DNA from 3 places in the Sphaerisporangium rubeum genome. Region 1 is predicted to be linked to each of the others. Evidence: riboswitches for the same ligand, from Rfam matches in the RefSeq annotation. Region 1 holds a riboswitch; each other region holds the start of a gene.

Region 1 (10,407 bases):
CTGCTGGAGCTGCGCGACCGGCTCAAACGGCAGGGTGACCTGCCCGCGCTTCGCAAGGACTGGGGCTCCAAGGTCGTTCTCAAGCAGGCCGGCGGGTCGTCGTTCGGCGGCGACTTCCTGGTGTCCACCCGCAACGGCGACATCCTGGAGATCGCGCTCGTCGACGTGTCGGGCAAAGGGGTCGACGCCGGCACCAGAGCGCTCATGCTGTCGGGGACGTTCGGCGGGCTGCTCGGCTCGGTCGACGCGTTCCTCCCCGCCTGCAACGCCTACCTGCACCGCCAGCCCGAGGGCGAGGGTTTCGTCACCGCCGTCCACCTGCGGCTCGACCTGTCCACCGGGGCCTACCAGATCACCTCGGCCGGGCATCCGCCTGTGGTGAAGTTCGACGCCGGCACCGGCACCTGGCAGGTCTCCGCCGCCAAGGGAGTGGTGCTCGGCGTCGTGCCGGACCTGCACTGCGAGCCGGACAACGGCGTGCTGCACAAGGGCGACGCGCTCATGCTGTACACCGACGGCCTGATCGAGCAGCCGGGACGCGACATCGACTCCGGCCTCGACCGGCTGCTCGGCGAGGCCGAGCGGCTGGTGCCGTCAGGCTTCCTGAGCGGGGCCCGGCCGCTGGTCGACTCCATGTCCGCCGGTCACAACGACGACTGCGCGCTCATCCTCATCTGGCGTCCCTGACCGGCAGGCCACCTTCCTACAGCCAGCCGGCCTCGCTCGCGATGCGCACGGCGTCCAGGCGGTTGCGCGCACCGGTCTTGTACATCACCCGCGACAGATGGTTGCGGACCGTTCCCACGGACAGGTACAGCTTGGCGGCGATCTCCTTGGAGGCCGAGCCTTGCGCCGCGAGCCGCAGCACGTCCATCTCTCTTGGCGTCAGGGGGTTGTCCGCCGACGTCAGCGCGGCGATGGCGAGATCGGAGTCGACGGCCTTGCGTCCGGAGGCGACCTTCCTGATGCCGTCGGACAACTGCTCAGGGGCCACGTCGATGCTCAGGAAACCCAAGGCGTGCGCGGCGAAGGCACGGCGCACCTGGCCCGGGTTGGGCTGCGCGGACAGCAGCAGCACCCTGCACCTCGGCGCCTTGTCGTGCAGCCGGGTCGCCACGGTCAGGCCGTCGAGGTCGGGGAGGTCCACGTCCATGACGGCGACGTCAGGGTCGAGCTCCAGCGCCGCCGGCACGACGTACTCGCCACAGGCCACATCGGCGATCACCGCGAGATCCTTCTCCGCGTCCAGCGAGGCCACCAGTCCCCGCCGGACGAGGGGGAGATGTTCGGCAACCAGGATGCGTATCAAGGTTCTCCTAGGGGGCATTGGCGCAGAATCCGGCAAATGTTACTTAACCGAGTCATATCCCACGGTGTCGAGATGATTGCGTACCGTCAATGCAGTCTCTCGATTCGCTGCATCTCGCGCAAGTCACTCCTGCGGTCGGTCAGTGTGAGGATGATTAACCCGCCTGGTCCGGGGCGTGCCGGAGTTCGGTTAGTCTCGTCACAGGGCAATCCGAACCCAACGCACTTCTCCGCATGTGGGAGGCCGCACCTATGAGCTGGCTCGTCGTGGCCGGGTTTCTCATCTTCTTCCTCGGCTTGATGGCGTCGATTGCCCTGCACGAGATCGGCCACCTGGTCCCCGCCAAGTTCTTCGGCGTGAAGGTCACCCAGTACATGGTCGGATTCGGCCCCACCCTGTGGTCCAGGCGGGGCAAGGAAACCGAATACGGCGTGAAATGGATTCCGCTCGGCGGCTACATCCGCATGATCGGGCCGCTTCCGCCGCGGCCCCAGGACCACGGCAAGCTGCGCAACCTGTCCACCGGCTACTGGCAGGGCCTGATCGAGAGCGCGCGCCAGGCCTCGCTCGAGGACGTCAGGCCCGGTGACGAGGACCGCGTGCTGTACCGCAAGCCGTGGTGGCAGCGCCTGATCATCTTCATCGGCGGCCCCGCCATGAACTTCGTGCTGGCCTTCCTGCTGTTCGCCGTCGTCTTCATGGGCTTCGGCATCCAGGTCGCCAAGCCGATCGTGGCCACGGTGTCCCAGTGCGTGATGACGGTCCAGGAGCAGCAGCAGGGCAAGCAGTGCACCTCCGCACACCCCAAGTCACCCGCGGCGCTGGCCGGCCTGCATGTCAACGACAAGATCGTCGCCGTCGGCGGCACCCGCATCACCACCTGGGAGCAGGCGACCGGGCTGATCCGCGCGCACGGCGCGGGACCGATCACCCTCCAGATCGAGCGCAACGGCCGGCCGGTCACCCTCACCCCCACGCTCATCGGCCGCGACGCTCCCTCCCCCGATGACCCCACCAAGATCGAGAAGAACGCGGGCTTCCTCGGTGTGAGCTCGGTGATGGTCGTCGAGCGGCAGGGCATCGGTTACGTCTTCAGCACCATGGGCGACATCACCGCGCGCACCGCCGCCGCGCTGGCCAAGTTCCCCGAGCGCCTCGGCAACGTCTGGGACGCCGCCTTCAGCGGCGCCAAGCGCGACCTCGACAGCCCCGCCAGCATCGTCGGCGCCGGCCGCATCGGCGGTGAGATCGCCGCGTCCGCCGCACCGCTCGACGCCAAGATCATCTCGCTGATCCAGCTCGTCGCACTGGTGAACCTCGCCATCGGCCTGTTCAACCTTGTCCCGCTGCTCCCGCTGGACGGCGGCCAGATCGCCGGCGCGCTGTGGGAAGGCATCAAACGTGCCTACGCACGCGTGCGCCGCCGCCCCACCCCCGGGTACGTCGACATCGCCAAGGCCCTGCCTCTGACGTACGCCGTGGTCGCCGTCCTGCTCGTCACGAGCACGCTGCTCATCTACGCCGACATCGTCAACCCCATCCGCCTGTCGGGCTGACCCACGCCGCCGGCCCGGGTCCCGGGCCGGCTCGGCCGGTGCCACGATCAGTACATCGAGATGTGCACGTGGTCGAAGTGGTTGGCCGTGACGCCGCCGCGGTCGGACATGGCGCGCCAGCCGGGGAAGCCCAGGTTGTAGATGCGCTGGCGGTAGATGACGTACTTGACGCCGAGTTTGCCGCCGTTCTTGATGGCCCAGGCGGCGAGCTCGTCGCCGAGGGCGGCGTCCGCGGCCGAGGGCATGGCGCCGCCGGAGCTCATCATGAAGTCGCAGGCCCGGCCGAGCGGGTGTTCACCGCTGTTCTCGGCCCGGTAGCAGCCGACCGGGAAACGCAGGGTGAAGTGGTCGCGCACCTCGGCGCGCAACAGTCTCATCCGTGGCGTGATGTTGTCGCTGCCGGACGGCAGTTCCGGAGCCCAGGCCCCGTTGGCGCGCTTGCCGGGAGCGGTGGGGACCAGCCGGTCGAGCTTGTCCTTGATCTCGCCGATCAGCTTCTCGGCGTCCTTGCGCCTGCCGCTCAGCTCGGTCATGTCGTCGCGCAGCGCGGCGGTGAGCCGTTCGGCGTCCCCGGCGGCGCGCTTGCGCGTGTCGCGGGCCGTGGCGAACCCGCTGAGCCGTGCGCTCTGCTCGGCCTGGAGCTGCTCGACCATCGCCGAGCCACCGGGGGTCACCAGTTCCCGGATCAGGCCCATGCCGCCGGCCTGGTAACTCAGCTGCGCGATGTCGCCGACGTCGTCGGCGGCCACGGCGTACGCCTCCTCGGCGGCCTTGAGCCGGTCACGTGCCGCCTTCTCCGCCGCCTTGGCCTTGGCGACGGCGGCACGCTTGGCGCCGTACTCGGCGATCAGCTTGTCGACCTTCTTGTTGAGCGACGCGAGCTGCGCCTTGAGCTCCTTCTCCGTGGGTTTGGGAGCGGTTGCCCCCGCCACGGCCTGACCGGGGACGAGCCCGGTCATGAGCAGGACACACGCGGCCGTCACCACGGAACCGCCGAAAGTGCGCGGCAGGGCCTTCTCCTCTCGTGCGCCGACCGGGTTAGCTGACGGGTTCGGGCCGGAGTCGCCCTACCACCACATGGGTGGATTCACCCCAGAGAAGCACGGGTCCCCGGTTCCCTGGCGAGGCGCCTGGGATTTGGCGTTACCGCCGTGACCGGCGGGTTCGATGGGATGGTAGTACTCTGCCGCCACTTGTGGCGACTCATCGGACAAATTGGGCGAAACTACTCGCCTCTGAGCATGCGTGCCGCTTCCTCAGGCAACACGTCGTTGACGAACGCCCCCATCGCCGACTCCGAGCCCGCCAGGTACTTCAGCTTGTCCTTGGCCCGCCGCACACTGAACAGCTCCAGATGCAGGTACGCGAGGTCCCGGCCCTCCCGCACCGGCGCCTGGTGCCAGGCCGCGACGTACGGCATCGGCACCCCGAACAGCCCGTCGAGCCGCCGCAGGACCCCCGTGTACAGCGGCCCGAACTCGGCACGCTCCTCCGGCTCCAGCGCGCTCAGGTCCGGAACCTGCCGGTTGAGGTAGACGTGCACCTCGAACGGCCAGCGCGCCGCCGCCGGCACGAACGCCGTCCAGTGCTCCCCGGCCGCCACCACCCGCGTCCCCGCCTCCCTCTCGGCCGCAAGCACGTCGGCGAACAGGTTCTCGCCGGTGCGCTCGCGGTACCGCGCCGCCGAGCCGAGCATCTGCCGGGTGCGCGGGGTGACGTACGGGTACGCGTAGATCTGGCCGTGCGGATGGGCCAGGGTGATGCCGATCTCCGAGCCGCGGTTCTCGAAACAGAAGACCTGCTCCACGCCGGGCAGCGCGGACAACTCGGACGTGCGGTCGGCCCACGCCTGGAGCACGAGGTCCACCTGGCCGGGGGAGAGCGCGGAGAACGACGAGTCGTGCCGGTCGGTGAAGCACACCACCTCACAGCGGCCGGCCCCCGGCCGTACCTCACTGAGCCCGCCGACCCGCGGAAGCTCCACCGGCGCGAGGCTGAACGACGGGAAGCGGTTCTCGAACACGGCGACGTCGTAGCCGGCGGCGGGGATCTCGGTGGCGTTCCCCGGCGTCGAGGGACACAGCGGGCACTGGTCGGCCGGAGGGAGGAACGTCCGGGTCTGCCGGTGACCGGCGACCGCCACCCACTCGTCCAGCAGCGGGTCGTACCGCAGTTGCGACGCCGGCGGACGTGGCGGCAGGTCGCGGGAGTCGTGCGCGCCGCGGTCGGCGTCGTCCCGGCGGTCGAAGTAGATCAGCTCGCGGCCGTCCGCCAGATGGGTGATGGTCCGTTTCACGGTCGTACCGCCTCGTCGTCGTTCTCGTCGGCCGCGGGCTCGGCCAGGATCAGCGTGCCGACGCGCTCGGCGAGGGCCTCACGCGCGTCATCCGGCAGGCCGGTGTCGCTGACCACCACGTCGGCCTCCTCCAGTCGCGCGATGGTGCTGAAGCCCACCGTGCCCCACTTGGTGTGGTCGGCCAGCACGACCAGACGCTGCGCCGCCGCCACGAGCTCACGGTCGGTCTCGGCCTCCAGCATGTTCGGTGTGCTGAAGCCGGCACGGGTGCTCATGCCGTGCACGCCGAGCATGAGTGTGTCGACGTTCAGCGACCGCACGGCGGCCACCGCCACCGGCCCCACCAGAGCGTCGGAGGGGGTGCGCACACCGCCGGTCAGCACGACGGTCTGGTCCTGCCGTCCGTGGTGGAACACGTCGGCCACGCGCGGGGAGTTGGTGATGACCGTCAGCTTCGGCACCTCGGCCAGGTGGTGTGCCAGGGTCCAGGTGGTGGTGCCGGCCGACAGCGCGACCGCCGTACCGGGCCCGGCGAGCTCGGCGGCGCGCCGCGCGATGGCTTCCTTCTCGGCCTGCTGGCGCATCGACTTGGCGGCGAAGCCGGGCTCCTCGGTCGAACCGGCTCCGACGGCCGTCGCGCCGCCGTGGACCTTCTCGACCAGCCCCTGCTCGGCGAGCACCTCCAGATCGCGGCGGATCGTCATGTCCGACACCCCGAGATCACGCACCAGCTCGGCCACCCGGGCCGCCCCGTGCTTTCGCACGCGCCGCAGGATCGCCTGCTGCCGCTGCTGGGCCAGCATCAGTTCTCCTTTTCCACAGATTCCAGCAAATCATCCCACATTGGCACACTCTGGCTGTTGGAACATGGGGGAACCGTGGGATCGAGACGCTTTTCTCAAGATCGAGACTTGTGGGACCGCGGCGCCGGCGGGCATCGTGGGGGAGGAGACCCAAGGGAAAGGTGATCCGAGATGGGCAGACGAGCACGCAAAGGCCGGGCCCGCAAGAAGAAGAGGGCCAACCACGGCCGGCGGCCCAACAGCTGAGACGCCGAGTTCTCAAGCACCTGGCGCACCGGCCCTCCAGGCGCCGCCACGCCACCCCGCCGACGGCTTTTGCCGGCATCGGTCAGCCGTGCCGGCCCCAGGCGGCCAGCAGGCGTGTCAGAGGGTCGGTGCCGGGGTGCTCGCCGAGGGCCTGCGTGTCGTCGGCCTCGGCACCCGCGAACCACTCGGTGCACAACCGCACCAGCTCGGGATCGAGCCGCACCGGCCGGCCGACGGCGGTCGCGACGTCCCATGTGTGGATCAGCGCGTCCGCGAACAACTCGGTCAGGTACTCCTCGCACGGGACGTCGCCGAACGATAATCGCACCACGCGGCCGAGTACGTCCGGTGGCGCGGTGGCCCGCACGGCGGCCGCGGCCGCCACGTCGAACGCCTTCACCGGGTCGTCGCCGAGCAGGTCGCCCTCGAAAAGGTCGCCGACCTCCGCGACCGAGCGGCCCGACAACAGCTCGGGGACGAACAGGCACTCCTGCACGAGGTGGTTGACCAGGGTGCGCACGTCCCAGCCCGAGCACGGCGTGGGGTCGCGCCACTGCCCCGGGCCGACCCGCTGCACCTGCGCCGCGCAGCCGTCGAGCGCACGCCGGTACGCCTCGCGGATGCCCACCGTCATCTGACCCTCCCGCGTCGTCGCCTCCGACGTTAGCCCGTCGGGAAGATCTCTACACCGAGCGGCACTGGCCGGACCCGGTCAGCGCGGACGCGTCCCCGCCGAGGTCAGTCCATCTTCTTCAGCGCGTCCCCCACTGCCCGGTGGAATGTCGGATATGCGTAGATCATTGACTTCAGCTCCCGCACCGGCACCCGCGCGTGCACCGCCAGAGTGAGCATGCCGAGCACCTCACCCGCGTACGGCCCCGCCGCGCTCGCCCCCACCAGCACCGGGTCGGCGCCGTCCTCGGCCACCAGCTTGACGAAGCCCTCCGCCTGGTGGATCCACCCCCGGCCCGACAGGTCACCGGTGACCACCCGCACCGGGACCCCCGCCTGGCGCGCCTTGGCCTCGGTCAGTCCCACACCGCCGACCTCGGGGTCGGTGAAGGTCACCCGCGGCACGGCGTCACGCCGCCACACCGGACCCGCCTCGCCGAGGATGTCCGCCAGCGCGACGCCTGCCTGGTAGATCGCCACATGCGTGAACGCTCCCTCCCCCGTGACGTCGCCGATGGCCCACAGCCCGTCCGCGGCCCGCATGTGGTCGTCCACCTCGATGGCCTTCGCGGACTCGTCGAGCCCCATCGCTCCCGCTCCGACGGCCGCGAGATCGACCCGGCGGCCGGTGGCGACCAGCAGCCGCTCCGCGCGGTAACTGCCGTCCTCGGTCATGGCGGTGAACGCCGACCCGTGGTGGTCGACCCGCGTCACCTTCGTCCCGGTGCGCACCGTGATGCCTTCCGCGGCGAACGTCCTGGCCAGCAACTCACCCGCCTCGGGCTCCTCACCCGGCAGCAGCCGCTCGGCGGACTCCACCAGCGTGACCTCGGCGCCGAACCGCGCGAACGCCTGCGCCAACTCCACCCCGACGGCGCCGCCGCCGAGCACGATCAGCGACTCCGGCACCCTGTCGGTACTGACGGCTTCACGGTTGGTCCAGTACGGGGTCTCCGCGAGCCCCGGGACCGGCGGAATCGCCGGCACGGTGCCGGTGGCGACCACGACCCCGCGCCGCGCACGCAGCACCCGGGCCTCCCCGCCGCTCCCCGAGGGCTCCACGGTCACCTCACGGTCCCCGGTGATCCGTCCCCTCCCACGCACCAGCGTGGCACCCGTACCCGCGAAACGCTCCGCCGCGACCTTGTCGTTCCAGTCGTCGGTCGCCTCTTCCCTGATCCTGCGCGCCACCGGCCCCCAGTCCGGCTGCGCGTGCGACGTCCCCGCCAGCCCGGGAACACGCCGGCACTCGGCCAGCACCTCCGCCGCGCGGAGCATCATCTTGGACGGCACACAGGCCCAGTACGGGCACTCCCCACCGACCAGCTCGGCCTCCACCCCCGCCACGGCCAGCCCCGCCTCCGCCAGCCGCTGACCAAGATCCTCGCCACCGGGCCCGAGCCCCAGCACGACGACATCGAACTCGTCTTTCCTCTTGCCTTCTTTCTCCGTGCCCATGAGTGCCACCTGCCCCGTGCCCCGAGCTCCAACCCATGGCCGGGCCCGTACGCGCCGGGGCCGTGCTCGCCGCACTCGCCGACGCGGGTGCGGGCTGGAGCCACGCCGACACAGGGCCGAGGAGGGCGAATCGGAGAACGGGCACGAAATCGAATTCAGGCCGGAGACGAACAAGGCCCGGGATCGGAGACCATGTCCCCGGCCTGGGCCTTCGTGGTGAGAGCGGACGACGGGAATCGAACCCGCGTAGCCAGTTTGGAAGACTGGGGCTCTACCATTGAGCTACGTCCGCGCGAGCCGGTGTTGGTCTGGTCTAGACTTCTGCCGGTCCGTCAGGACGTAAGCGTACCGGAGATTCCAGGTGCGCGAGCGGCCGGCGGTCGCGGGGTGTAGCGCAGCTTGGTAGCGCGCCTGCTTTGGGTGCAGGAGATCATCGGTTCAAATCCGGTCACCCCGACAAGGCGGTTTTCGGGCGGCGGGCCCGGGTGGAAAGTTTCACCTGGCGCCGCCGCCGGGAGGTCGCCGGCGGGGGTGCCGAAAAGGGTCCTCGCGAGGCCCGAAATTCCCCGCCGTACGCCACTCGAGGGCTTGTCGGCCGCGAAACAGGCCGTTCCGGGCCGTCAGTTACGGGTGCGGAACAGGGCCCAGACGGCTTTGCCGCCTTCATCCAGGACGTCCCAGCCCCAGCAGGTGCTGTAGGTGTCCACGATGTACAGGCCGCGGCCGTGCTCTGAGACGAAATCGGGCTCTTTGGGCCGGGGGATGTCGTCGCTCGGGTCGGAGACCGCGAGCAGCACGTGCGGGGTGAGCCTGAGAAGCATCAGGACGATCGGGTGGGAGTCGAGACGCCGCGCGGCGTGGGGGGCGTAGCGGACGGCGTTGGTCACGAGCTCGGAGACCACGAGTGCGGCGTCGTCGCCGAGGTCCTCGAAACCCCATCGGCGCAAGGTGCTGCGGGTGACGTCCCTGGCGGTGCGCACCGAGTCGGCCTGCGGGCGGAGAGGGCAGGTGGTGGTGTCCTCCCTGCCGCTGGAGCGCAGCAGTCTCTGGAACCCGATCTCGCGTGTCACTTCCAGGCAGTGGGCCGCGGACACGGGCTCCAGCATGGTGCCGATACCTCCCGCTGTCATCTCACGTCTCCGCGGTCACATGGCTGCTATATGGGTCGGTGCACGTTTAACCCAATATGCACTAGGCCATCATGGGTGAGTATTCGGTTCGGTGCAAGACCCAAATGCACGTGCATGTGTAGCGTGCAGACGCACACCTCCCGGTGGTGCGTCCGGAAAAACGCCAGAGTGAGCAGGCCTTGTCACGAGGGCCGGAAGTGGTGACACTGTGTTGGCTGGCCCGAGCGAAGCAGAAGAAAGGAGGGCGCAGATGACCGCATTCCAGACCGGATCGGGACCGACGGCCCTCCGCATTATGCTGGGGTCGCAGTTGCGCCGCTTGCGGGAGAACAAGGGCATCACTCGTGAGGAGGCGGGTCACCAGATCCGCGGCTCCGAGTCCAAGATCAGCCGCATGGAGCTCGGCCGCGTCGGCTTCAAGGAGCGCGACGTCGCCGACCTGCTCACCTATTACGGTGTCGCGGACATCGAGGCGCGCACCGCCGTCATGGACCTCGTGGAGCGGGCCAACGAGCCCGGGTGGTGGCACCGCTTCAACGACCTGCTGCCGTCCTGGTTCCAGGCCTACGTCGGCCTTGAGGAGGCCGCGACCCGCATCCGCACCTACGAGGTGCAGTTCGTGCCGGGCCTCCTGCAGACCAAGGAGTACGCGCGCGCGGTCATCACCGCCGGCGCGGCCGGCATCGGCCCCGCCGAGATCGCCCGCAGGGTCGACCTCCGCATGGAGCGCCAGCGGGTGCTCGACCGTCCCGACGGTCCGGTCTTCTGGGCCGTCATCGACGAGGCCGCGCTGCGGCGGCCCATCGGCGGCGCCGAGGTGATGCGGGGCCAGCTCCAGCACCTCCTGGAGCTGATGAGGCTGCCCGGCATCACCATTCAGGTGATGCCTTTCAGTTACGGCGGCCACAGCGCCGAGGGTGGCGCGTTCAGCATCTTG
Region 2 (10,407 bases), 1.9 Mb from region 1:
ACGGCGCTCGTCACCGCCGCGGCGGCCCGTGAGGAGACCCGCGGCTCGCACTGGCGCGAGGACTTCCCCGGACCCGACGACACCTGGTGGCTCGGACACCTGGACCTGAGCCTGACCGAGGAGGGGCTGACCATGACCTACCGCCGCCACGACGAGGACCGCACCGCCGCTCTGCCGAGTCACGTCGAGGCCGAGCTCCTCGACGCCGGCCTGGACCCGGCGGCCGTCGTCTCGCTCGTGGACGCCGCGATCGCCGAGGACGTCGGCCAGGAAGGCGACGTGACCACCGTCGCCACCATCCCCCCCGGCCAGAACGCCACCGGCGAGGTGGTCGCGCGCAGGGACGGTGTCGTGGCCGGCCTGCCGGTCGCGGAGGCGGCCTTCGCCAGGCTCTCCGGCGGCCGGCTCACCGTCAAGGCCCGCGCCAAGGACGGCGAACGCGTGGCCGCGGGCGACGTGCTGATGACGGTGACCGGCCCGGTCCGCGACCTGCTGACCGCCGAGCGCACCGTGCTGAACCTGCTCACCCACCTGTCCGGCATCGCCACCGAGACCGGACGCTGGGTGCGGGCCGTCGAGGGCACGGGGGCCAGGGTCAGGGACAGCCGCAAGACGATCCCCGGCCTGCGGGCCCTCGCCAAGTACGCGGTCCGCTGCGGTGGTGGTGCCAATCACCGGATGTCGCTTTCGGACGCGGCCTTGATCAAGGACAATCACGTGGTGGCGGCCGGTGGGGTCGCCGAGGCGTTCCGCGCGGTCCGGCGGGCCTTTCCCGGCCTGCCGATCGAGGTGGAGGTCGACCGGCTCGACCAGATCGAGCCGTTGCTGGCCGAGGGGGCGGAGGAGATCCTGCTGGACAACTTCGCCGTCGACGATCTGGCGCGCGCCGTGCGCCTGGTCGGCGGTCGCGCGCGCCTGGAGGCCAGCGGCGGCCTCACCCTGGCCGTGGCGCGCGAGGTCGCCGCGACCGGCGTCGACTACCTCGCCGTCGGGGCCCTCACCCACTCGGCCCCGGCACTGGACATAGCTTTGGACCTCCAGGGGACTTGATGCTGCTCACGATCGACGTCGGCAACACCCACACGATGCTCGGCCTCTTCGAAGGGGAAGAGGTCATCGAGCACTGGCGCCTCGCGACCGACGCGCGGCGCACCGCCGACGAGATCGCGGTGGTACTCCAGGGCCTGCTCGGCCAGAGCCCTCTGCTGAAGGACGCCGACATCAGCGGCATCGCGCTGTGCTCCACGGTGCCGTCGGTGCTCAACGAGATGCGGGAGATGTGCCGCAGGTACTACGGCGACGTGACCGCCGTCATCGTGGAGCCCGGGGTCCGCACCGGTGTGCCGGTGCGCATGGACAACCCCAAGGAGGTCGGCAGCGACCGCATCGTCAACGCGCTGGCCGCGGTCACCCTGTACGGCGGGCCGTGCGTGATCGTCGACTTCGGCACGGCGACGTCGTTCGACGCGGTCTCGGCCAAGGGTGAGTACGTCGGTGCGGTCACCGCGCCTGGCATCGAGATCTCGGTGGACGCGCTCGCGGCGGCCGGCGCGCAATTGCACAAGGTCGAGCTGGTCCGTCCGCGCTCGGTGATCGCCAAGAACACCGTCGAGGCCCTGCAGGCCGGCATCATCTACGGCTTCGCGGGCCAGGTGGACGGCATCGTGGAACGCATCGCCCCGGAGCTCGCCGCCGACCCCGACGACGTGACGGTGGTCGCCACCGGCACGCTCGCCTCGCTGGTGGTGAACGAGGCGCGGTCGATCGACGTGCACGAGCCGTGGCTGACGCTCATCGGGTTGCGGCTCATCTACAACCGCAACGTGGGCTGACGCCGGCGGTCGAATAGCGCGCACGCCTCGGGCCGGGCCGGGCAATTGCCCCGGCCCTCGCTGATCGCCGAGGCGGCGGGCATGCGGAAATGCCTGTGGAAAGTGGGCCATATTTCGCGGCTAATAAGCGCGCACGGATCCTGATCATATCCCGGCAGGACGGTGGGACGAGCATGGCCGACCCGGCCGTGTGACCGCGATCCGCCGTTCCACCAGGCATGCCGTCACACCTGAGCGTGGCCTCCTCCGGTGGCCCTCCCTTGATCACCGGTGTCCACCTCGCTACAGGCTCGTAAACATGTCATGAGTAGTTCACATATGGAGTGGTATGTCAATGACGAACGTAACAGGTATCGCGGTCAGTGCTTGACGACCTTTCAACGTGGCGTTTACCGTTCCTGACGGGCGGGCCGAAGCATTCAAGTATGTTGCCGAGTTCGTCGTGGGGGAGAGGACACCCGATGGCGTATCCGGATCTGGTTTCCCGGGGAAATGACATTCCGACGGGATCAGACGTGGGACTGACCGACGATGATCTTTTGCTGCTCGCCGAACTGGCCAAAGGGGTCACCGTCGACCGGGTCGGCAGGCGGCTCGACGTGAGCGGCCGCACCGTGCGCCGGCGCCTGCGCGGCATCTGCGACCGCATCGGCGTGGCCACCGCGATCGAAGCGGTGGCCTGGGCCGCCAGACGCCGGCTGATCTGACCCGTGCGTCCGCGGCCGGGTGGCCGCGGACGCACGGGTCAGGCGGCGCGGTCAGTCGGCGATGCGCACGGCTCCCGCGAACGGCCGGTTGCCGATCGGCGCCACGCGCACCACGTCACCGGTGCGCGGTGCGTGCACCATCATGCCGCCGCCGATGTAGATGCCCACGTGGTGCAGGTCGTTGTAGAAGAACACCAGGTCACCCGGACGCATGTCCTCACGGGACACGTGGGTGCCGGCGGTCCACTGGTCGCCGGTGTAGTGCGGAAGGCTGATGCCGACCTTCTGGTAGGCCCACATCACCAGGCCGGAGCAGTCGAAGGAGTTGGGCCCCTCGGCACCCCACACGTACGGCTTGAGCTGCTGCGTGAGGGCCCACCTGACGGCCTCGGCCGCCTTGCCGTCCCCGGGGATCGGGATGGCCACTCTGGTGGCCCTGCCGTAGCCGGCGACCTGCGCGCGGGCCTGGCGGAACAGGCTGCTCTCGGTGCGGCCCACCAGGCCGCGGATCTTGTCGCGCTTGGCGTCGAGCTCGCCGACGAGCTTCTTGACCTCCGCCTCGCGGGCCTTGGCGCTCTCCCGCGCGCGCTCCGCGCTGTCCATCGCCTTGGTGATCAGCGAGACCTCCTCGCCCTGCTGGAGCTGCAGAGCGTAGGTCGTGGCCGCGCGGTTGAGGTAGCCGTCGGGGTCGCCGGACATCGCCAGGGCCAGTGAGGAGCCGATGCCGCCGGTCATGTAGGCGTCCTGAGCGTAGACGCCGGCCTTCTGGCGCTTCTCCTCCAGGTCGGCCTGGCTCTTGTCCAGCGTCTGCTTGGCGAGCTTCGCCGACCGCTGTGCCTGCTTGAGGCGCTCCTTCTGGCCGTTGTACTGCTCGGTCAGCGCCTCGATGTCCTCGTAGAGGCGTTCGACCTGCTTCTTGAGCTCGTTCAGGCTCGGCTTCGGTTCGGCGCTCGCCGACATCAGCGGCGTGCCGAACGTCAGGGCCATCAGGACGGCGGTGAGCATGGCGACGCGGCGGGACAGCCGCGTGCGGGCCGCTCCGGCCGCCAAGGCGGCCATCGCCTTCGACGGAGCCGTGCCGGACCGCGGCCGGTGGCCGCGGGGACGGACGTGCCGGCCCGTGTTCTTCCCAGGCGTGCGCCCAGCGTGCACCAACGAGCTCCTCTCCTCGGACGCCTACCGGGTTAGCTGACGGGTTCGGGCGGGAGTGGCCCTACCGAGTGACTGGTCGCGGAGGATCGCGATGCCTCCCTCTCGGATTCACCCCGGGGGGTCGGCGACCGCCGGTACGGGCCCGGCGTGTGCCTTTTGGTTCCCCGGTTCCCGGCGGTCGCATGTGGCCGGGATTAGGCGGTCCGGCCACCGTGGGCGATGACCGGGATCGAGCCGTGACACTAGTGCAGCGCGGGTTCCTGCTCAACCAGAACTACGAAACCTGTAGAGGAATCACAACCGGCCGATCACGGAACGATCACGCCGCCGGACCCCCGGAACCCGCATTACGCTGGGAAGACGTCCACTTTACGATCTCTTGGCGTGTGAAGTCGCAGGTCCCGACGTCTTGTAACGGCATTAAGGCGGCGTACTGCCACGTTTCGACGTCGCGCGCTCACCCGGCTACCCAACGCGACCAGAATGGGACGCCGGCCAATTTGGGTCCGTCCGTTATCTCGGACACCGGCTGGTGCCGTCGGCGATGCGGGGTGCCTGCGGATACGCTGACCGGTCATGGAGCAGGTCATGGCGTCCGTGCCACCTGGGAGCGAACTGGCCGTCCGGCGTGCCCGCGCGACGGACGTCCGGGCCATCGGCCGGCTGGTCGCGTCCTATTCCGGCGACGGGCCGCGACTGCTGCGCAAGGCGACGGTGACGCTGTACGAAGACGTCCAGGAGTTCTGGGTCGCCGAGCGGGACGGCGAGGTGGTCGGCTGCGGGGCCCTGCACGTGCTCTGGGAGGACCTCGCCGAGATCCGCACGGTGGCGGTGGACACGCGGCACAGAGGGCGGGGCATCGGGCACCGCATCGTGGCCGCGCTGCTCGCCACCGCGAGAGAGCTCGGGCTGCGCCGGGTCTTCTGCCTCACCTTCGAGGTGGAGTTCTTCGCACGGCACGGATTCACGGAGATTCAGGGCACACCCGTGTCACCTGAGGTGTACGCGGAGTTGCTGGACTCCTACGATGAGGGTGTCGCGGAGTTCCTCGATCTGGAGCACGTGAAACCGAACACTCTGGGCAACACCCGCATGCTCCTCCATCTCTCACCCCCATCCTGACTCTCCCTGACCGGCGGGATGACGCGCTGGAAAGGTGACTGTTGATCCCGCTGTCGCTACGTTGGGCTCCACCACAGCATGCGTGTCTGACATTTGCCGCATGCGAAGCCGAAGTGAGGTGAAACGGTGAGCACCGGACAGCCGCCGTACCCACGTGACGAACCGGACGACCACGCGTCGTCCGGACCTCCGCAGTATGGACAGCCCGCCGAGCGTCCTATGGACCCGGAGGTCACAGTCGTCCACCGCCCCCAGCAGACGTCGCAGAACAGCTACCCCCAGCAGCAGTCCTACGGCCAGCAGGACCCGTACGGCCAGCAGAGCGGGTCGGGAGCGTACGGGCAGGGATATCCCCAGCAGAGTCAGCAGGGACAGCAGTACGGCCAGCAGCAGAGCTACGGCCAGCAGCAGGGTTACGGCCAGCAGGGCTACAGCCAGCAGGGCTACGGCCAGCAGCAGGGCTATGGTCAGCAGGAGAGCTACGGCCAGCAGGAGGCGCAGGCCGCCTACGGGCAGCAACAGTACGGCGCGCAGGGCTACGGCCAGCAGGGCCAGCAGCAGGGCCAGCAGGGCTACGGTCAGGCTCAGCCGGGCCAGCAGTACGGCCAGCAGGGGTACGACCAGAGCGGCTACCCGCAGCAGCAGTACGGCCAGCAGGCCCAGCAGGGCTACGGCCAGCAGTACGGCCAGCAACAGCAGTACGGCGACCAGCAGTACGGCCAGCAGGCCCAGCAGGGCTACGGCCAGCAGTACGGCCAGCAGCAGGGGTACGGCCAGCAGCAGTACGGCCAGCCTCAGTACGGTCAGCAGGAGCAGCAGGCCGCCTACGGCCAGCAGCAGTACGGCGCGCAGGGCTACGGTCAGCAGCAGGGCTACGGCCAGCCGGCCTATCCCCAGGCCTACGGCCCGGCGGGTCAGGCCCCGCCTGGTGTGCCGGCGCCGCTCGCCGAGTGGTGGCAGCGCCTGGTGGCGCGGCTGATCGACGGCCTCATCCTCGCGGTCCCCACGGTCATCCTCACCTTCATCCTCCTGGCCGTGCTGGTGACGCAGCCGAGCTTCGACCTGTCGACGGGACAGGTCACCGAAGGCAGCGGCCTGTTCCTCTACGAACTCGTGCTCGCGGTCCTGGTGACGGCCGTCTACTTCGTCTACGACTTCTTCCTGCACAAGAGCCGGGGGCAGACGGTCGGCAAGATGGCGATGGGCATCAAGGTCATCACGCTCGGCGGTTCCCTCGACGGCGGGCTGCCGGGTGACGCGGCGATCAAGCGGTCCGGCGTCATCTTCGGTCCGCAGTTGCTGCGCTGGATCCCGTTCGCCAACGTCGTGATCGGCATCTTCGGGCTGGTGAACGTGCTGTGGCAGTTCTGGGACAAGCCGTACCAGCAGTGTCTGCACGACAAGGCCGCGAAGACCGTGGTCGTCAAGATCAGGTAGCTTGACACAGGCAGGGCCGGGGAATCATCCTCGGCCCTGTTTTCATGTTCTCGCGGGTGAACATTACGGGTGCGAAGTGGGCAAAGTGGTAACGGGCCTACCCCTACTTGCGATAGGACCTTGCATGAACGGCGAGTGCCCGTTCGCCTGTCGCGAAAGGTGATCAGATGACGGCGGAACCACCCCCCGGAAACGGCCCCTACGGGCACCCCCAGCAGCCCGACCCGCAGTACGGCCAGCAGTACGGTCAGCAGCAGTACGGTCAGCCCCAGCAGGGCCAGCAGTACGGCCAGCCCCAGTACGGGCAGCAGCAGGGTCAGCCCCAGTACGGGCAGCAGCAGGGCCAGTCCTACCAGCAGTACGGTCAGCCGCAGGACCCGCAGTACGGCGGCGCGCAGGGGTACGGCGCTCCGCAGCAGGGCTACGGCCAGCCCGCGTACGGCGAGCACGGCCACCAGCAGGGCTACGGGATGGATCCCGCAGGTGCGCCTGCGCTCTGGTGGGAGCGCTGGGTGGCGCGTTTCCTCGACGGCCTGATCTTCAGCGTCGTCTACGGGATCTTGAATTCCATCTTCTTCTCCATGTTCGGGCCCTCGGTCGCCGATATCCTGGCCGACCCCTCGCTGGCCTCTGGATCGGTCATCCTGCCGGCGCTGCTCGCCGGCGTCATCGCGTTCGGCGCGTATGCCGCCTACGACTATGTCCTTCATTCCAAGGACGGGCAGACGCTCGGTAAGAAGGTCATGAAGATCCGCCTGGTGTCGGCGGCGGGTGGCGCGCTTGATTCGGGTGCCGTCTTGAAGCGGTCGGCTATCTTCCCGGGTGCGATGGTCCTCTACGGCATTCCTGTCGTCGGATGGCTGTCCTCCATCTTCGTGCTCGTGCTGGCGATCCTAATCCTCGTGGACAAGCCCAGGCATCAGGGCCCGCACGACAAGATCGCCGGGACGGTTGTCGTCAAGGCGGCCCGCTGAGACGGGCATTTCCGACGGGGCGGCCGCGCTGCGGCCGCCCCGTCGGTGTTTTCGGGGATCACCTTTACGAGCGCATCCGGTAAGACCGCTTGCTAGACGGGATTACCGTGGAACGGTCCTTCGGCAGGCTATGGACCCGCAGTCTCGCAACCCGTCTGACCTCGCGTGGGGCTAGAGTCGGATCCTGACTCCCGGATCAGGCAACCGTGGTACGGACCGAGGGGGTCTCGTGTGACAATTAACGTGGGGGGCAGGGGGAATCCGCCCCCCACGTGGATCGAGGATCAATGAACGATGTATTGTCCGCGTTGATACCACCGGCGGTAGTCGCCACGGTGGTCATCGTCGCGGTGGTGAAGCTCGTGCGTTCCGAAGCGGAGGCCCGGAGGCGGGCGGCGGAACCCTCGGAGAAGTCTTCGGAGGCTTCATCCGGCTGACCCGGCGACGGGCCGGACGGTTCCACTTCAATCACGACAGCATCCTGAAATTGTCAGCCAGGGTTGCCGGGTATATGTTTGGCTGACGAAAAGAACTATGCTCTGCGAAAGGAATGCCAGATGGCCACGCAGATCCAGAAGATACTCATCGACGACCTCGATGGTGGCGAGGCCAGTGAGACTGTCACCTTCGCGATTGATGGCACCTCTTACGAGATTGACCTGAGCGGCGATAACGCCAAGAAGCTCCGCGACGCACTGTCTCAATTCGTCTCCAGCGCACGCAGAGCCGAGAGCGCACCCGCCCGCGGCCGCAGGCGGGGAGCGGGCCAGCGTCCGTCACGGGAAAAGAGCTCGGAGATCAGGGCCTGGGCGAAGGCCCACGGCATCTCGGTCAGCGAGCGGGGTCGCATTGCCTCTTCTGTCGTGGAGAAGTACGAAGCGGCGCACTGACGGGTCCACATATGATCAGCGGCTATGGCGGCTTCAGGGGCCGCCATAGCCGCATGATCCCGTTTATCCGGGCGTGATCGTCCGGGGCTTCGTCGCGCACCCGTAGGAAAACTGCGGGTTAAACGTCGTTCGCTTGCGGCGTAGAGGGAACACGCAGGCCCCCAACAGTAGTTGGATGGAGCGTGAACGCCCTGCACCCGGGGAACGCTCATGTGCATGGAGCGGTCGCCGGTCGGGGCTAGCATGCGGATGCGGCGGGCCCGGATATCCCGAGCAGCCTGGCCGCTCTGTGAGGAGCGACGACATGTTCGAGAGGTTCACTGACCGCGCACGGCGGGTTGTCGTCCTGGCTCAGGAGGAAGCCAGGATGCTCAACCACAACTACATCGGTACTGAGCACATTCTTCTCGGGTTGATCCACGAGGGGGAGGGTGTGGCCGCCAAGGCTCTGGAGAGTCTTGGGATCAGTCTTGAAGGTGTGCGGCAGCAGGTCGAGGAGATCATCGGGCAGGGCCAGTCGGCTCCGTCAGGGCACATCCCCTTCACCCCGCGCGCCAAGAAGGTGCTAGAGCTGTCGCTTCGTGAGGCTTTGCAGCTCGGTCACAACTACATCGGCACAGAGCACATCCTCCTTGGCCTCATCCGTGAGGGTGAGGGTGTAGCGGCTCAAGTGCTGGTGAAGCTCGGCGCCGACTTGAACCGCGTGCGCCAGCAGGTGATCCAGCTGCTGCACGGCTACCAGGGCAAGGAACCCGCGGCGGCCGGCGGCCCCGCCGAGTCCGCCCCCTCCACATCGCTCGTGCTCGACCAGTTCGGCCGTAATCTCACCCAGGCGGCCCGCGAGGGCAAGCTCGACCCGGTGATCGGCCGTGACAAGGAGATCGAGCGGGTCATGCAGGTGCTGTCCCGCCGCACCAAGAACAACCCGGTGCTGGTCGGCGAGCCCGGCGTGGGCAAGACCGCGGTCGTCGAGGGCCTGTCCCAGAAGATCGTCAAGGGCGAGGTTCCCGAGACGCTCAAGGACAAGCAGCTCTACACGCTCGACCTCGGTGCTCTGGTCGCGGGCTCCCGCTACCGCGGTGACTTCGAGGAGCGCCTGAAGAAGGTGCTCAAGGAGATCCGCACGCGCGGCGACATCATCCTGTTCATCGACGAGCTGCACACCCTGGTCGGCGCGGGTGCCGCCGAGGGCGCCATCGACGCCGCCAGCATCCTCAAGCCGATGCTGGCGCGCGGCGAGCTGCAGACCATCGGCGCGACCACGCTCGACGAGTACCGCAAGCACCTCGAGAAGGACGCCGCGCTGGAGCGCCGCTTCCAGCCGATCCAGGTGGCCGAGCCGAGCCTCAGCCACACCATCGAGATCCTCAAGGGCCTTCGCGACCGTTACGAGGCCCACCACCGGGTCACCATCACCGACGCCGCACTGGTGGCGGCGGCGCAGCTCGCCGACCGTTACATCAGCGACCGGTTCCTGCCGGACAAGGCGATCGACCTCATCGACGAGGCCGGCTCGCGCATGCGCATCCGCCGCATGACCGCGCCGCCGGACCTGCGCGAGTTCGACGAGAAGATCGCTCAGGTCCGCCGCGACAAGGAGTCCGCGATCGACGCGCAGGACTTCGAGAAGGCCGCGGCCCTGCGCGACCAGGAGAAGCAGCTCCAGCTCAAGCGGGACAGGCGCGAGAAGGAGTGGAAGGCCGGCGACATGGACGTCGTGGCCGAGGTCACCGAGGAGCTCATCGCCGAGGTCCTCGCGACCGCGACCGGCATCCCGGTGTTCAAGCTCACCGAGGAGGAGTCCCAGCGGCTGCTCCGCATGGAGGACGAGCTCCACAAGCGGATCATCGGCCAGGACGACGCGATCAAGGGACTGTCGCGGGCCATCCGGCGCACGCGCGCCGGTCTGAAGGACCCGCGCCGTCCCGGCGGGTCGTTCATCTTCGCCGGTCCGTCCGGTGTCGGCAAGACCGAGCTGTCCAAGGCGCTCGCCGAGTTCCTGTTCGGGGACGAGGACGCGCTGATCATGCTGGACATGTCCGAGTTCATGGAGAAGCACACCGTCTCGCGGCTGTTCGGCTCCCCGCCCGGCTACGTCGGGTACGAAGAGGGCGGCCAGCTCACCGAGAAGGTCCGGCGCAAGCCGTTCTCCGTGGTCCTGTTCGACGAGATCGAGAAGGCCCACCCGGACATCTTCAACTCGCTGCTCCAGATCCTGGAGGACGGTCGCCTGACCGACGCTCAGGGTCGCGTCGTCGACTTCAAGAACACCGTCATCATCATGACGACCAAC
Region 3 (10,407 bases), 2.3 Mb from region 1:
GCTCGGCCCGCGTATGCCGATGGCCGCGCCGATGTCCGCCATGGTCGTGGCCTGGTAGCCGCGTTCGGCGAACAGCTCCAGCGCCGCAGCCCTGATGTCGGCGGCCCGCGCGGCCATAAGCGCCTCCTCGACTCGGGTCAAGCTAGCCCATGTTAGCCCGTCAGGCGTCGCTGAGCCCACGCTTCGAGGCCGGTCTTGACCGCGAGAGGGGTCGGCGGCTAGAAGTAGGCTAACAGTCATTAGCCGTTGTCGACGTCGTCTATCCCGTCAGGAGGCCGGTCCGGTGCCTGTCGATCTGTCCCATGACCCGCGTGTCACGGAGCTGGCCGAGCGCACCGCGCGGTTCGTCCGCGAGGTCGTCGTCCCCGAGGAGGAGCGCCACGACGGCGTCGCGGCCGCCGGCGGGGAGGCGCTGCGGACCCGGCTCCAGGCCGCGGCCAAACAGGCCGGCCTGTTCGCGCCGCACGTCTCCCCCGAGTACGGCGGACACGGGCTGGACATGCGGGACCGCACCACGGTCTTCGAGGAGGCCGGGTGGTCGCTGTTCGGGCCGCTCGCGCTGAACATCGCGGCCCCCGACGAGGGCAACATGCACCTGCTGGAGGCGGTGGCGAGCGCCGCGCAGAAGGAGCGTTACCTGCGTCCACTGGCGCAAGGCGAGGTGCGCTCGTGCTTCGCGATGACCGAACCGGCCCCGGGGGCCGGCTCCGACCCCGCCGCGCTGACCACGCGCGCGACCAGGGTGACCGGCGGCTGGCGGATCGACGGCCGCAAATGGTTCATCACCGGCGCCGACGGAGCCGGTTTCACCATCTGCATGGCCCGCACCTCCGGCGAGCCCGGCGACCGCGGCGGAGCGACCATGTTCCTGGTCGACGCCGCGAACCCCGGGACGAAGGTCGTCCGGCACATCTCCACCCTCGACGAGAGCCTGTACGGCGGCCACTGCGAGGTCGTGTTCGACGACTGCGTCGTGCCGGACGAGGCCGTGCTCGGCGAGGTGGACAAAGGGTACGAATACGCGCAGGTGCGGCTCGGCCCGGCCCGGATGACGCACTGCATGCGCTGGCTCGGCATCGCCAGGCGGGCCCAGCAGATCGCGCTGACCCGCGCCGCGAGCCGCGAGCTGTTCGGCTCGCGACTGGCCGACCTCGGCATGGCGCAGGGCATGATCGCCGACTCGGAGATCGACATCGCCGCCGCGCGGGCCCTGACCCTCCAGGCGTGCTGGGAACTCGACCAGGGCCGGTCCGGCGCGCAGTCCACCGCGATCGCCAAGGCGTTCACCGCCGAGGCGGTGTGGCGGGTCGTGGACCGCGCACTGCAGATCTGCGGCTCCCTCGGCGTCTCCGGCGACGTGCCACTCAACCGCTTCCTGCGCGAGGTACGACCCTTCCGCATCTACGACGGCCCCACCGAGACCCACCGCTGGGCCATCGCACGCCGCGCGATACGCAGGAACGAACAGTCCCACGGCAACGACCAGGCACGCGGCGACGAACAGGCACGCGGGAACGAACAGGCACGCGGGGCCGAACAGGCGCACGGCAACGCACAGACGCATGGCGACCAGCAGGTACGCGGCGACCAGCAAGCGCACGGGGACCAGCAAGCGCACGGGGACCAGCAGATACGCCGCGACCAGCAGGCGCACGGAGACCCGAGGTGAACCACGCGCCGGAGGGCCTCGACCTGGTGGCCGTGCGGAGATTCTTCGACACCCATGTCCAGGAGGCGACCGGCCCGGTCACCGCCGAACTGGTGCACGGCGGCCGGTCCAACCTCACCTACCGCCTGACCGACGGCCGGCGCGCCTGGGTGCTGCGCCGTCCCCCGCTCGGCGGCCTCACCCCCTCCGCGCACGACATGGCCCGCGAGTACCGCGTGGTAGCGGCCCTGCACGGCAACGGCGTCCCGGTGGCGCGCGCCGTCACCCTGTGCGAAGACCTTTCTGTCCTCGGATGCGTGTTCTCGGTGATGGAGTACGTTCCCGGGGTGGTCGTCCGGACCCGGGAGGACCTGGACCGGTACGACCCGCTGGAGCAGGCCCGGTGCGCCTACGCGCTGGTGGACGTGCTCGCCGCGCTCCACGCCGTTCCGCACGCCGAGGTGGGCCTGGCCGGTTTCGGCCGTCCCGAGGGATTCCTGGCCCGCCAGGTCGACCGGTGGTACGGCCAGTGGCACCGGGTCGCCACCCGCGAGCTGCGCGACATCGAGGACCTGCACGCCGGGCTGGCCGAGGCGGTGCCGCGCGAGAGCGCCGCCGCCGTCGTCCACGGCGACTTCCGCATCGACAACGCCATCTTCGCCGACGACGACCTCGGCACGGTACGCGCACTGGTCGACTGGGAGATGGCGACCGTCGGCGACCCGCTGACCGACCTCGGCCTCCACCTGGTCTACCGCGACCCGGCCTTCGAGCCGGTCCTCGGCGGCTCGGCCGCCTCCGTCTCCGAGCACCTGCCGTCCCCCGAGGCACTCGCCGGACGCTACTCCCGCGTCACCGGCCGCGACCTCACCCACCTGGACTTCTACCTCGCGCTCGGCTACTTCAAGATCGCTGTGGTCGCCGAAGGCATCCACGCCAGACACCGCCAGGGCCTCACCGTAGGAGAAGGCTTCGGCACAGTAGGCGCCGCCGTCCCACGCCTGGCCGCAGCGGGCCTGCACGCTCTGGGAAGGACCACGACATGACCGGCACCGACGACACCGCGCACGCGGTGAGCGACCACCCGCCTGAGCACGCACGCACACCCACCCGGCCGGCGGCCCTCGTCACCGGCGCCACCCGGCCGGCGGCCCTGGTCACCGGCGCCTCCCGCGGCATCGGCCTGGCCATAGCCGAGCGACTGGCCGCGGCCGGCTACGACCTCACCGTCTGCGCCAGGGACCCCGGCCGCCTCACCGCCGCAGCGGACCGTCTCCGCACCCACGGCGGCCAGGTACGGCCCGAGCCCGCCGACATGGCCCACGAGCAGGACGTCCTGCGCGTCGCCGAAGCGCACACGACCGCCTACGGCCGCTGCGACGTCCTGGTGATCGCGGCAGGCACCGGCACGGCCGGACCTCTCGGCACCGCCCCCCTGTCCCGCCTCGACAAGCAGTTCGCCGTCAACGTCCGCGCACCGTACGCACTGGTCCAGGCCCTGCTCCCCACCCTGCGCACGACCGCCGCCGACCGTCCCACCACCACCGGCACCACCGGCACCGGCACCGGCACCGGCACCGGCACCGGCACGAAGATCATCGTCTTGTCCTCCATCACCGGCACCTACCCGGAACCCGGCCTGGCCGCCTACGGCGCCACCAAGGCAGCACTCACCGCCTTCTGCCACTCCATCAACACCGAACTCTCCCCCGCCGGCATCACCGCCACCGCGATCTGCCCCGGCTACGTCGACACCGACATGACCGCCTGGATCCGCGACCGCATCGACCCCACCGAGATGATCGCCACCGCGGACATCGCGGAACTGGCGATGGCCCTCACCCGCCTCTCCGCCAACGCCGTCGTCCCCGAACTCCTCGTCACCCGCCCCGGACGACAACTGCACCGCGCCTGACACTCCAGGACGGCCGGAGTGGTGAAAGATCTACCCGCCGGGAAATCCCTGCAGGCAAGGGCCGCTGAGCCGTTCCGGCCCCGCACGACACTCAAAGAGTCTTGCCGCTACTTGCGCTCTTTATAGAAATCTGCGTAGCTTTCGCCACGGCTGCACACTCTCGCCGTTCTGGTACGAGCGGTGTCGCCACCCGACCACCCGACCATGCCGCGTCCTGCCCCGGGGCTCCCTCGCGGGGGACGTACGCGTGGCCGCCGAGTCCGCGCTTCGCGGAGCCGGGGACCCATTCTTTTCCGGGGTGAATCGGACGCCGACCCTGTCGCGTCCGTAGGGCACTTCCACGTCCGAACCCGTCAGCTGACCCGGTAGGCGGCATGGAAGCCAGGAGTCATCTCTCACATGCTCACGCCCCGATCCTCCTCCACGTCGAGGAACCGACCGACCCTCCCTGGAAAGCGCCTCTCCTACGCGTTCGCCGGTGCGTTCCTGGCCGCGACCGCAGCCCTCACGGGTCTCCCCGGCCAGGCGTTCGCCGCCCCGCTCAACCACGAGCAGTCCCACGTCCAGGAGCGATCCGCACCGCTCACCTACGGTCAGGACGTCTCCAACTACCAGCCCCAGCACGACTGGGAGACCAGCCCCGCCCAGTTCGGCATCATCAAGGCCACCGAAGGCACGACCTTCCGCGACGCCGCCTTCGCCAGGCACTGGCAGGCATTGGCGAAGAAGGGCATCGTCCGTGGCGCCTACCACTACGGTCACCCGGCCAACGACCCCATCGCCGAGGCCGACCACTTCCTGTCAGTGGTCAACTCACAGCCCGCCGCACCCGGCGATCTGCTGACCCTGGACCTGGAGACCACCGACGGACGGTCCGTCGCCGAGGTCAACGCCTGGGCCAAGACCTGGCTCTCCTACGTCAAGGCCAAGACCGGCGTCGCCCCGATGTTCTACAGCGGCTGGAACTTCGCCGACACCTACGGAAAGGGTCTCGCCGAATACCCCCTCTGGGTCGCGCACTACAGCAAGCCCCGGGGCACCGTCACCCCACCCGCCGATTGGAAGACCTGGACCATCCACCAGTACACCGAAACACCGATCGACGAGAACGTCTCCGCGCTGACCCCGGACGAGCTACGCGCGCTGGGCCGCCCCGCGCGGTGAAGCCGAAGCCGCCGGCAGCCCTTCCCCTAGTAACATGGGACTGAAGCCCCTTCAGCCGGCACCGGGTGTGCACACACCATGGTGAGCACCGGCGATGAGAACGGGTGGTGACGATCATGTGGTGGGACCACGACGGCATGGGTGGCTGGGGATACGCACTCATGACCCTGGGCATGGTGGTTTTCTGGGGTCTGGTGGCCGCGACGATCGTGCTGGCGATCCGCTACGCCGGCAAGACCACACGCACCGACCGGATTCCCTCGCAACAGTCCGCTGAGGAAGTGCTGGCACGGCGGTTCGCCCGCGGCGAGATCGACGCCGAGGAGTACCACGCCAGACTCGACACGCTACGCGAGAGACACGACTCCCCCCTCGGGGGGTGACGTACGCTCCAGCATCCGTACCGGCGCGCGTGCCGATCATGCGCCGGCACGCTGTGTCACCAGAAGATCAGAAGGCCGCTTCCACGATTCGGAAGCGGCCTTCGGGCTGTGTGGGCGATACTGGGATCGAACCAGTGACCTCTTCGGTGTGAACCAAATCGAACACTCATCCGGTTCTTGTTCAACCCTCTCGGGACGTGCCAATGGTCGTCCGCGAAGGTACGCCGCCGTTCGTGATCGTCAGCTACCGTTGTCACGCAGTTGGTCACTCAGGAACCCGCTACCCCCCAAGTGTTGCAGCCATCGCGCAGAGCGCGGCCGGCCGCTACAAGTACAGCCCGGCTTGGAGCGAGATTTCAGTACTGGTCGCCTCGTAGTAACCAACGAGCAATATTATTTGAGGAAGCCCGTGGATTCGCTCTCATCAGGCTGACTGATACAGCTAGTGGCCGAGTCGCACCAGAGACCGATAGTGCGTACGAAAGAACCACCTCTGGGCAATCCTGAATTACCATCACAAATTCCCTAGGGTTTACGTCCTTTTGTATATGCAAAGTCAGTCCGCCGGCCCCAACCACGAAAGCGGCATCTGGATACCCAAGCACGCCGAAGCGTGGCTGACTAGCGCGCTCCTCTCTAGTCATACCGAAGTAGAGTAGCCGCGCAGGTAGCTTTACTGGCGCAGCGGAAATATCTTTCTGTCGAAACTCGATAGTCGCCCGCATCTGGTGCGCAGGTAGCACAGCAACCCCACCAACGGGCTGATAGAGGAATACAGAACTGCGGAATATCAGTCTTAGATGTTCCGGCTGTGAATCACGGGCTGGAACTAGGTGCGCACTCCCCTCGGCCTCCACCATACTCACGTCCGGTAGTTTTTGTGCGGGCATGAGTATTTTTATCAAATCGCTACGATTGGCCGAGCGCGTTCCGGTGCCTTTTCTAACTGGCACGTCTCGTTCTACGCTCCCCATGTTCGAGACCTTGATTACGTATGGCGCCCTATCGGTCTCGAACACGAGTGCCACAACAGAATTTTCCTCATCGATTGGCACGACTTGAGTATTTGTAAGGTCAGGCGCTATCCCCTCGTCGAATCGCGCCTGAAACTGATTCCACCATGTCGCGGCGTCTACGGACGGATCACGCTTAGTGAGGCATTGCTTCTTTTCGTCGACCCCAATGATCCACATAATGGGCTCACCGTGGGCACTATTAGCATGTCCCGCAAGTTGCCGCGCCTTCTCAACCTTTGGCCAGTCAGCCTTGCATTCAACTTGTGAGTCTTCAACCGGGGTGCCTCCGAGGATCCGCTCCACCAGAGCGAGCACCCTAGCCTCTACTTCTTGAGCGCGCATCAACCTGTCATTTCGACTTCGATATTTACCACAATAAGCAAAGGGCAATATGGCGACTGGAAGGCCCAATCGCGAGGACTCCTCAGAGGGCTGCAACATTTGGGGGGGCGACTCTGCTACATGAGCGTTGCTGGACTCAACCCGCCTCCCCATTGACGTATGACCATCCCAGGAGGGATGTGTATAGCATCGTCATCAGGGGCGCCGCCGTCCGGCCTGCGATCGAGAACTCAAGGTTCTTAGTACACTCATCCCGCACCACCTTGCCCCTTTTATCCCGGCTTTGGTTCTGCTTACGGGTGTACGAGATATGGGGGAGAAGCATGCAGATCAGCGATACACCGATCATCAATGCGGGAGTCGAGTTCAGCCCAGCACCGCCGATAGCATCGTAGCCACTGTCCCCCGCATGGATCCAGGAAACGACGGATCTGGCTGAGGGGGGCAGCAAGGACAGCGCGTCCCCCCAAGTGTCCCTGAAGCGGGACTGTACATACGCTGGTCGGATGCGGCGCGGTGACAGCAGGGACAAGGGGGACAGTCACAGCGTCGCGACAGTCTCAAGGCAGGTAGTGGAACGTCGGCTTCGGGTGCATCAGGAAGTCGTGATGGGAGATCTTCCATGCGTAGGAACCGGCCATCAGGAATTCAAACACGTCATCTGGCTGGAGAGTGGTAAAGCGGTTGCACCGTTCAGGCTCATTCACTCAGTCGCATAGCGGCTTCTGCGACGTCGAGACGTCTCTCCAATTCCGCAACCTCAGGTTCGAGAATCACACATAATTCTACTGGCGTGTTTGCCACAAGATCATATTCCTGCGGCACCCAATTTCGTACTACGCCACCTAGGCTTGCGATCGCCCCATACACTTGACTATACGTGACAGGGAATGCGCCACGAAATGCAGCGCTGAGCGCAGCATCCACAGCGCCTATAATCATCCACCCTTCATATCCTTTAACCATCCCATCGGTTCGCAATTTATACTTGATGCGGTCAGCCTTTTTCAGACTCCAGTAGCGGTCTCGACAGAAGTCCATTCGCTCATTAATCATTCTTAGTTGCGCCATACCGACCGCACCACTTGCGGAAACAGACAAGTCAGCAAGTGATGTGAGCTGGACATTAGTTAGATGAGCGGCGTCAGCGGCACCACTTTGAAAACCGGATTCAGACATAATTATGCCACGATCGGCACCAGTGTCAGAGACGATCTCGCGAAGGCCAAGGACATGCAACTTAGATACGCGCCGCTGCCAGTACTTACACTCGACAAGCCACATGAGATCAAAGCCGACGTGAGAGGAACGCACGACTACGTCAATCTCGTGGGATGTTCTAACACCCTGCAAGGTCACCTTTACAGTAGCCTCTAACCCAATGCTCCGGAAGAAGGATGCCACCTTCTCCTGATAGTCATCCCATGCTGGCATGTGGTCATCATCTCTCAACGAAACCGACGCTGGCCACCCGAGACGACGCTGTGCCTCAGTTGGGGGACAGCTAACGACAGTCGTCCCCCGGATGTCCCTCTAGTGAGGGGTGTTTTCCCTGGTTAGACGCAGTGCGGTAACAGTGGGGACGAGAGGGACAATCACAGCGCGGGCACAAGGTCATCTAGGCGAGTCACCACCACCTCGGCCCCGGCGGATGCGAAAGAATCGGCCTTACCCGGCTTGTTGGCGTACCCAACTGAAATAACTCCAGCAGCTTTGGCCGCCTCGATATCGGAAAGAGAGTCCCCCACGAGCATTGTTTGCTCCGATGGGGCTGTCAACTTGTCGAGTGCCTGACTCACGAGATACGGATTCGGCTTCATTAGCGCGGGGTTCGGGTCCGTCCGCCCAGATATGTAGCTGACCGCAGACAGAAGCCCCCGAGCGGAGAGAAACGCTGTAATGCTAGCAACAGAGTTGTTACTCACGATAGCTATCGGCTTCCCGACCTCCACAGCCCGGCGGATCATCTCTTCTACGCCGGGTGTGATCTCGGCTGTGGCCGTCGCCTTCACTTCCAAGTCCGTCAGCGCTTCCTGCAAGGCACGGTTAACCTCAGTTCCCAGTACCGCGCTGTAGCGGAATACCTCAAGAGGGTCATCCTGGGTTAGTACGTGATCGGGCAGGTCTACCCCGGCGGCAGTGAGCATCTTGGAGAGCTGGCCCGCGACGGTTGGCGCAGAGAGGCCTGCGTAGATGTCGCAGACTGGCCCATCGAAGTCGAGCAGGACATATTGCACGTGTTCCAACGCCGTCTGTATAGCTTCCGCCGTGGTCACGAGACCGGCCGTCCTACCGTACTCCATACGCTGTCGAACCATGCGCGGGACTGCTGGACAAAAAGGCCAGATGTGGAGTCGTCGCCGTCGCTTACTGCAAAATGGAACAGTTCAGCATCCTTGCCCATTAGGTCGAACATGGGCAGCGGTCCACCACCAAGGGCCACGGTGTGCTCTGTCACCGGGTAGAAGCCGAAGAACGCTTCCTCGCCGTTGATGATGTAGAGCTTGAAGCGCGGTGGCTCCCCGCTCATCCGCACTTCGGCAGACGCGGATGCCACCAACCCGAGGTCCCGAAGCTCGTGCACAGAGTCCACGATCGCCTGAGCGTGGCGGGATGTGATCCTCTCAGCGCGCTTACGGAACAGCGGTTCGTCTTCCAGGTTGTCGACTCGGCAGGGAAGAGACCAGGGGCGGTCAGCATCCGGCACGAGTACGCGGACCGTGATGCTTTCAGGCACCAATCGTCCGGCACGGATGCTGTCGAGTGGTTCCTGGATGGCGCCATGCAACGTTTCGCCGGAGAAGCCGGCGAATTCGATGGTGACGTCTGGTTTCTTGAACGCCTGCTCAATGTGGGGTCGGAGCCCAACCGGGCGCGCGATCCGTTCGCGGACGAACACGCCGCTGCCTTGCCTGGAGACCACCAGCCCTTCATCACGTAGCTCGCGGATGGCCTGCTGAATGGTCTGGCGAGCTACGCCGAAGCGCTTGGCCAACTCGGGACCGGAAGGAAGCTTCTCTCCAGGAACGAACTTCCTGGTCAAGATGGCCGCCCTGAGCTGAGCGGCCACTTGAAGGTACGGGGGACGCGGGTCGTCCAGGTCGAGTTTCATGCGGCCAGCGTACTGCCGCTTGAACAGCTTTCCTAGACAAGTTGGACATGCCTCTTGACATGACTAGGCAAGCCAGTCAGCATTGAGCTTGCACAACCTGCCTAGCCAAGATGGCCAGGTGGAGACGATAGAGCCGGGACACGGTCCGATCGCCAAACCGCCCGCATCCCGGCACCTCATGGAGGTGTTCTCATCATGACCTACGGGTCCCCGAACGTCCTGTTCGGCGGAAAGAGATCGGTGGCGCTGCTGGCCGCCTTACTCGCCGCCGGACCTGCCTGTGACCTGGCCGACGCGCGAACCTTCACCGGTCCGGACGCCGACGATGAGCCCGATGCGATGCGGCAGGCGCGGGAAGTGTCGGCCAAGAGGATCTGCCGTGCCTGTCCGGCTCTGGCGCTGTGTCTGGACTACGCGCGGAGTTTCGGTCCCGATGAGGGTGTCTGGGCTGGTCTTACGGCCGATGAGCTTCGCGAGTTCGACCTGTTGGCGGGGGTGGCGTGATGCGTCGTCGTTTCCGCTGTCCTGACTGCGGTCAGCGGTCCACGAGTTTCGTTGGGTGCGCTCGCTGCGGTAGTTCCGCCGGCCGTCACGTCCAGCTCTGCCCCGTCCATGGCGCTACCTGTCGTGCCCGGTGCCGTTCGTGCCGTGTCCGTTTCCGGAGAGGGTCGGTGCGCTGATGAGCCGTATCCGTGCCCGTTTCTGGGACCCCGCCGGTGAGAAGTACGGGCTTCCCACCTATCCCTGGCAGATGGCGCCGGCGCATCTGCTCACTCTGCGGCAGCTCACCGCGCGGGGGCTTCGTCCCGGTGGTCAGGGTGTTCAGG

What was found. A riboswitch is a leader RNA that binds a small molecule or an ion and turns the genes downstream of it on or off. The one in region 1 is predicted to bind cyclic di-AMP.
Region 2: it holds a riboswitch for cyclic di-AMP, as region 1 does, so the genes downstream of both, BJ992_RS34085 (C40 family peptidase) here and BJ992_RS23315 (VldE C-terminal domain-containing protein) in region 1, are expected to answer to the same signal.
Region 3: it holds a riboswitch for cyclic di-AMP, as region 1 does, so the genes downstream of both, BJ992_RS13495 (glycoside hydrolase family 25 protein) here and BJ992_RS23315 (VldE C-terminal domain-containing protein) in region 1, are expected to answer to the same signal.

Annotation. Positions count from the first base shown of each region.
Region 1 covers NZ_JACHIU010000001.1:5,472,465-5,482,871, reverse strand. The annotation lists gene BJ992_RS23330 (PP2C family protein-serine/threonine phosphatase) at 1-687, shown strand, start outside; gene BJ992_RS23325 (response regulator transcription factor) at 704-1,309, opposite strand; gene BJ992_RS23320 (M50 family metallopeptidase) at 1,561-2,865, shown strand; gene BJ992_RS23315 (VldE C-terminal domain-containing protein) at 2,913-3,848, opposite strand; cyclic di-AMP (ydaO/yuaA leader) riboswitch at 3,878-4,018, opposite strand; gene galT (galactose-1-phosphate uridylyltransferase) at 4,091-5,161, opposite strand; gene BJ992_RS23305 (DeoR/GlpR family DNA-binding transcription regulator) at 5,158-5,964, opposite strand; gene BJ992_RS34570 (50S ribosomal protein bL37) at 6,136-6,210, shown strand; gene BJ992_RS23300 (TIGR03086 family metal-binding protein) at 6,293-6,844, opposite strand; gene BJ992_RS23295 (dihydrolipoyl dehydrogenase family protein) at 6,949-8,340, opposite strand; tRNA gene BJ992_RS23290 (tRNA-Gly) at 8,562-8,632, opposite strand; tRNA gene BJ992_RS23285 (tRNA-Pro) at 8,724-8,797, shown strand; gene BJ992_RS23280 (ATP-binding protein) at 8,961-9,470, opposite strand; gene BJ992_RS23275 (helix-turn-helix domain-containing protein) at 9,721-10,407, shown strand, end outside.
Region 2 covers NZ_JACHIU010000001.1:7,341,870-7,352,276, reverse strand. The annotation lists gene BJ992_RS31250 (L-aspartate oxidase) at 1-1,050, shown strand, start outside; gene BJ992_RS31245 (type III pantothenate kinase) at 1,050-1,832, shown strand; gene BJ992_RS31240 (helix-turn-helix domain-containing protein) at 2,348-2,539, shown strand; gene BJ992_RS34085 (C40 family peptidase) at 2,591-3,691, opposite strand; cyclic di-AMP (ydaO/yuaA leader) riboswitch at 3,697-3,902, opposite strand; gene BJ992_RS31230 (amino-acid N-acetyltransferase) at 4,268-4,813, shown strand; gene BJ992_RS31225 (RDD family protein) at 4,940-6,250, shown strand; gene BJ992_RS31220 (RDD family protein) at 6,418-7,224, shown strand; gene BJ992_RS31215 (histone-like nucleoid-structuring protein Lsr2) at 7,782-8,114, shown strand; gene BJ992_RS31210 (ATP-dependent Clp protease ATP-binding subunit) at 8,419-10,407, shown strand, end outside.
Region 3 covers NZ_JACHIU010000001.1:3,133,747-3,144,153, reverse strand. The annotation lists gene BJ992_RS13515 (TetR/AcrR family transcriptional regulator) at 1-141, opposite strand, end outside; gene BJ992_RS13510 (acyl-CoA dehydrogenase family protein) at 284-1,669, shown strand; gene BJ992_RS13505 (phosphotransferase) at 1,666-2,694, shown strand; gene BJ992_RS13500 (SDR family NAD(P)-dependent oxidoreductase) at 2,691-3,563, shown strand; cyclic di-AMP (ydaO/yuaA leader) riboswitch at 3,806-3,950, shown strand; gene BJ992_RS13495 (glycoside hydrolase family 25 protein) at 3,963-4,727, shown strand; gene BJ992_RS13490 (SHOCT domain-containing protein) at 4,844-5,110, shown strand; gene BJ992_RS13485 (ATP-binding protein) at 5,467-6,441, opposite strand; gene BJ992_RS13480 (restriction endonuclease) at 7,168-7,902, opposite strand; gene BJ992_RS13475 (HAD family hydrolase) at 8,064-8,744, opposite strand; gene BJ992_RS13470 (GntR family transcriptional regulator) at 8,741-9,580, opposite strand; gene BJ992_RS13465 (WhiB family transcriptional regulator) at 9,776-10,084, shown strand; gene BJ992_RS13460 (RRQRL motif-containing zinc-binding protein) at 10,260-10,407, shown strand, end outside.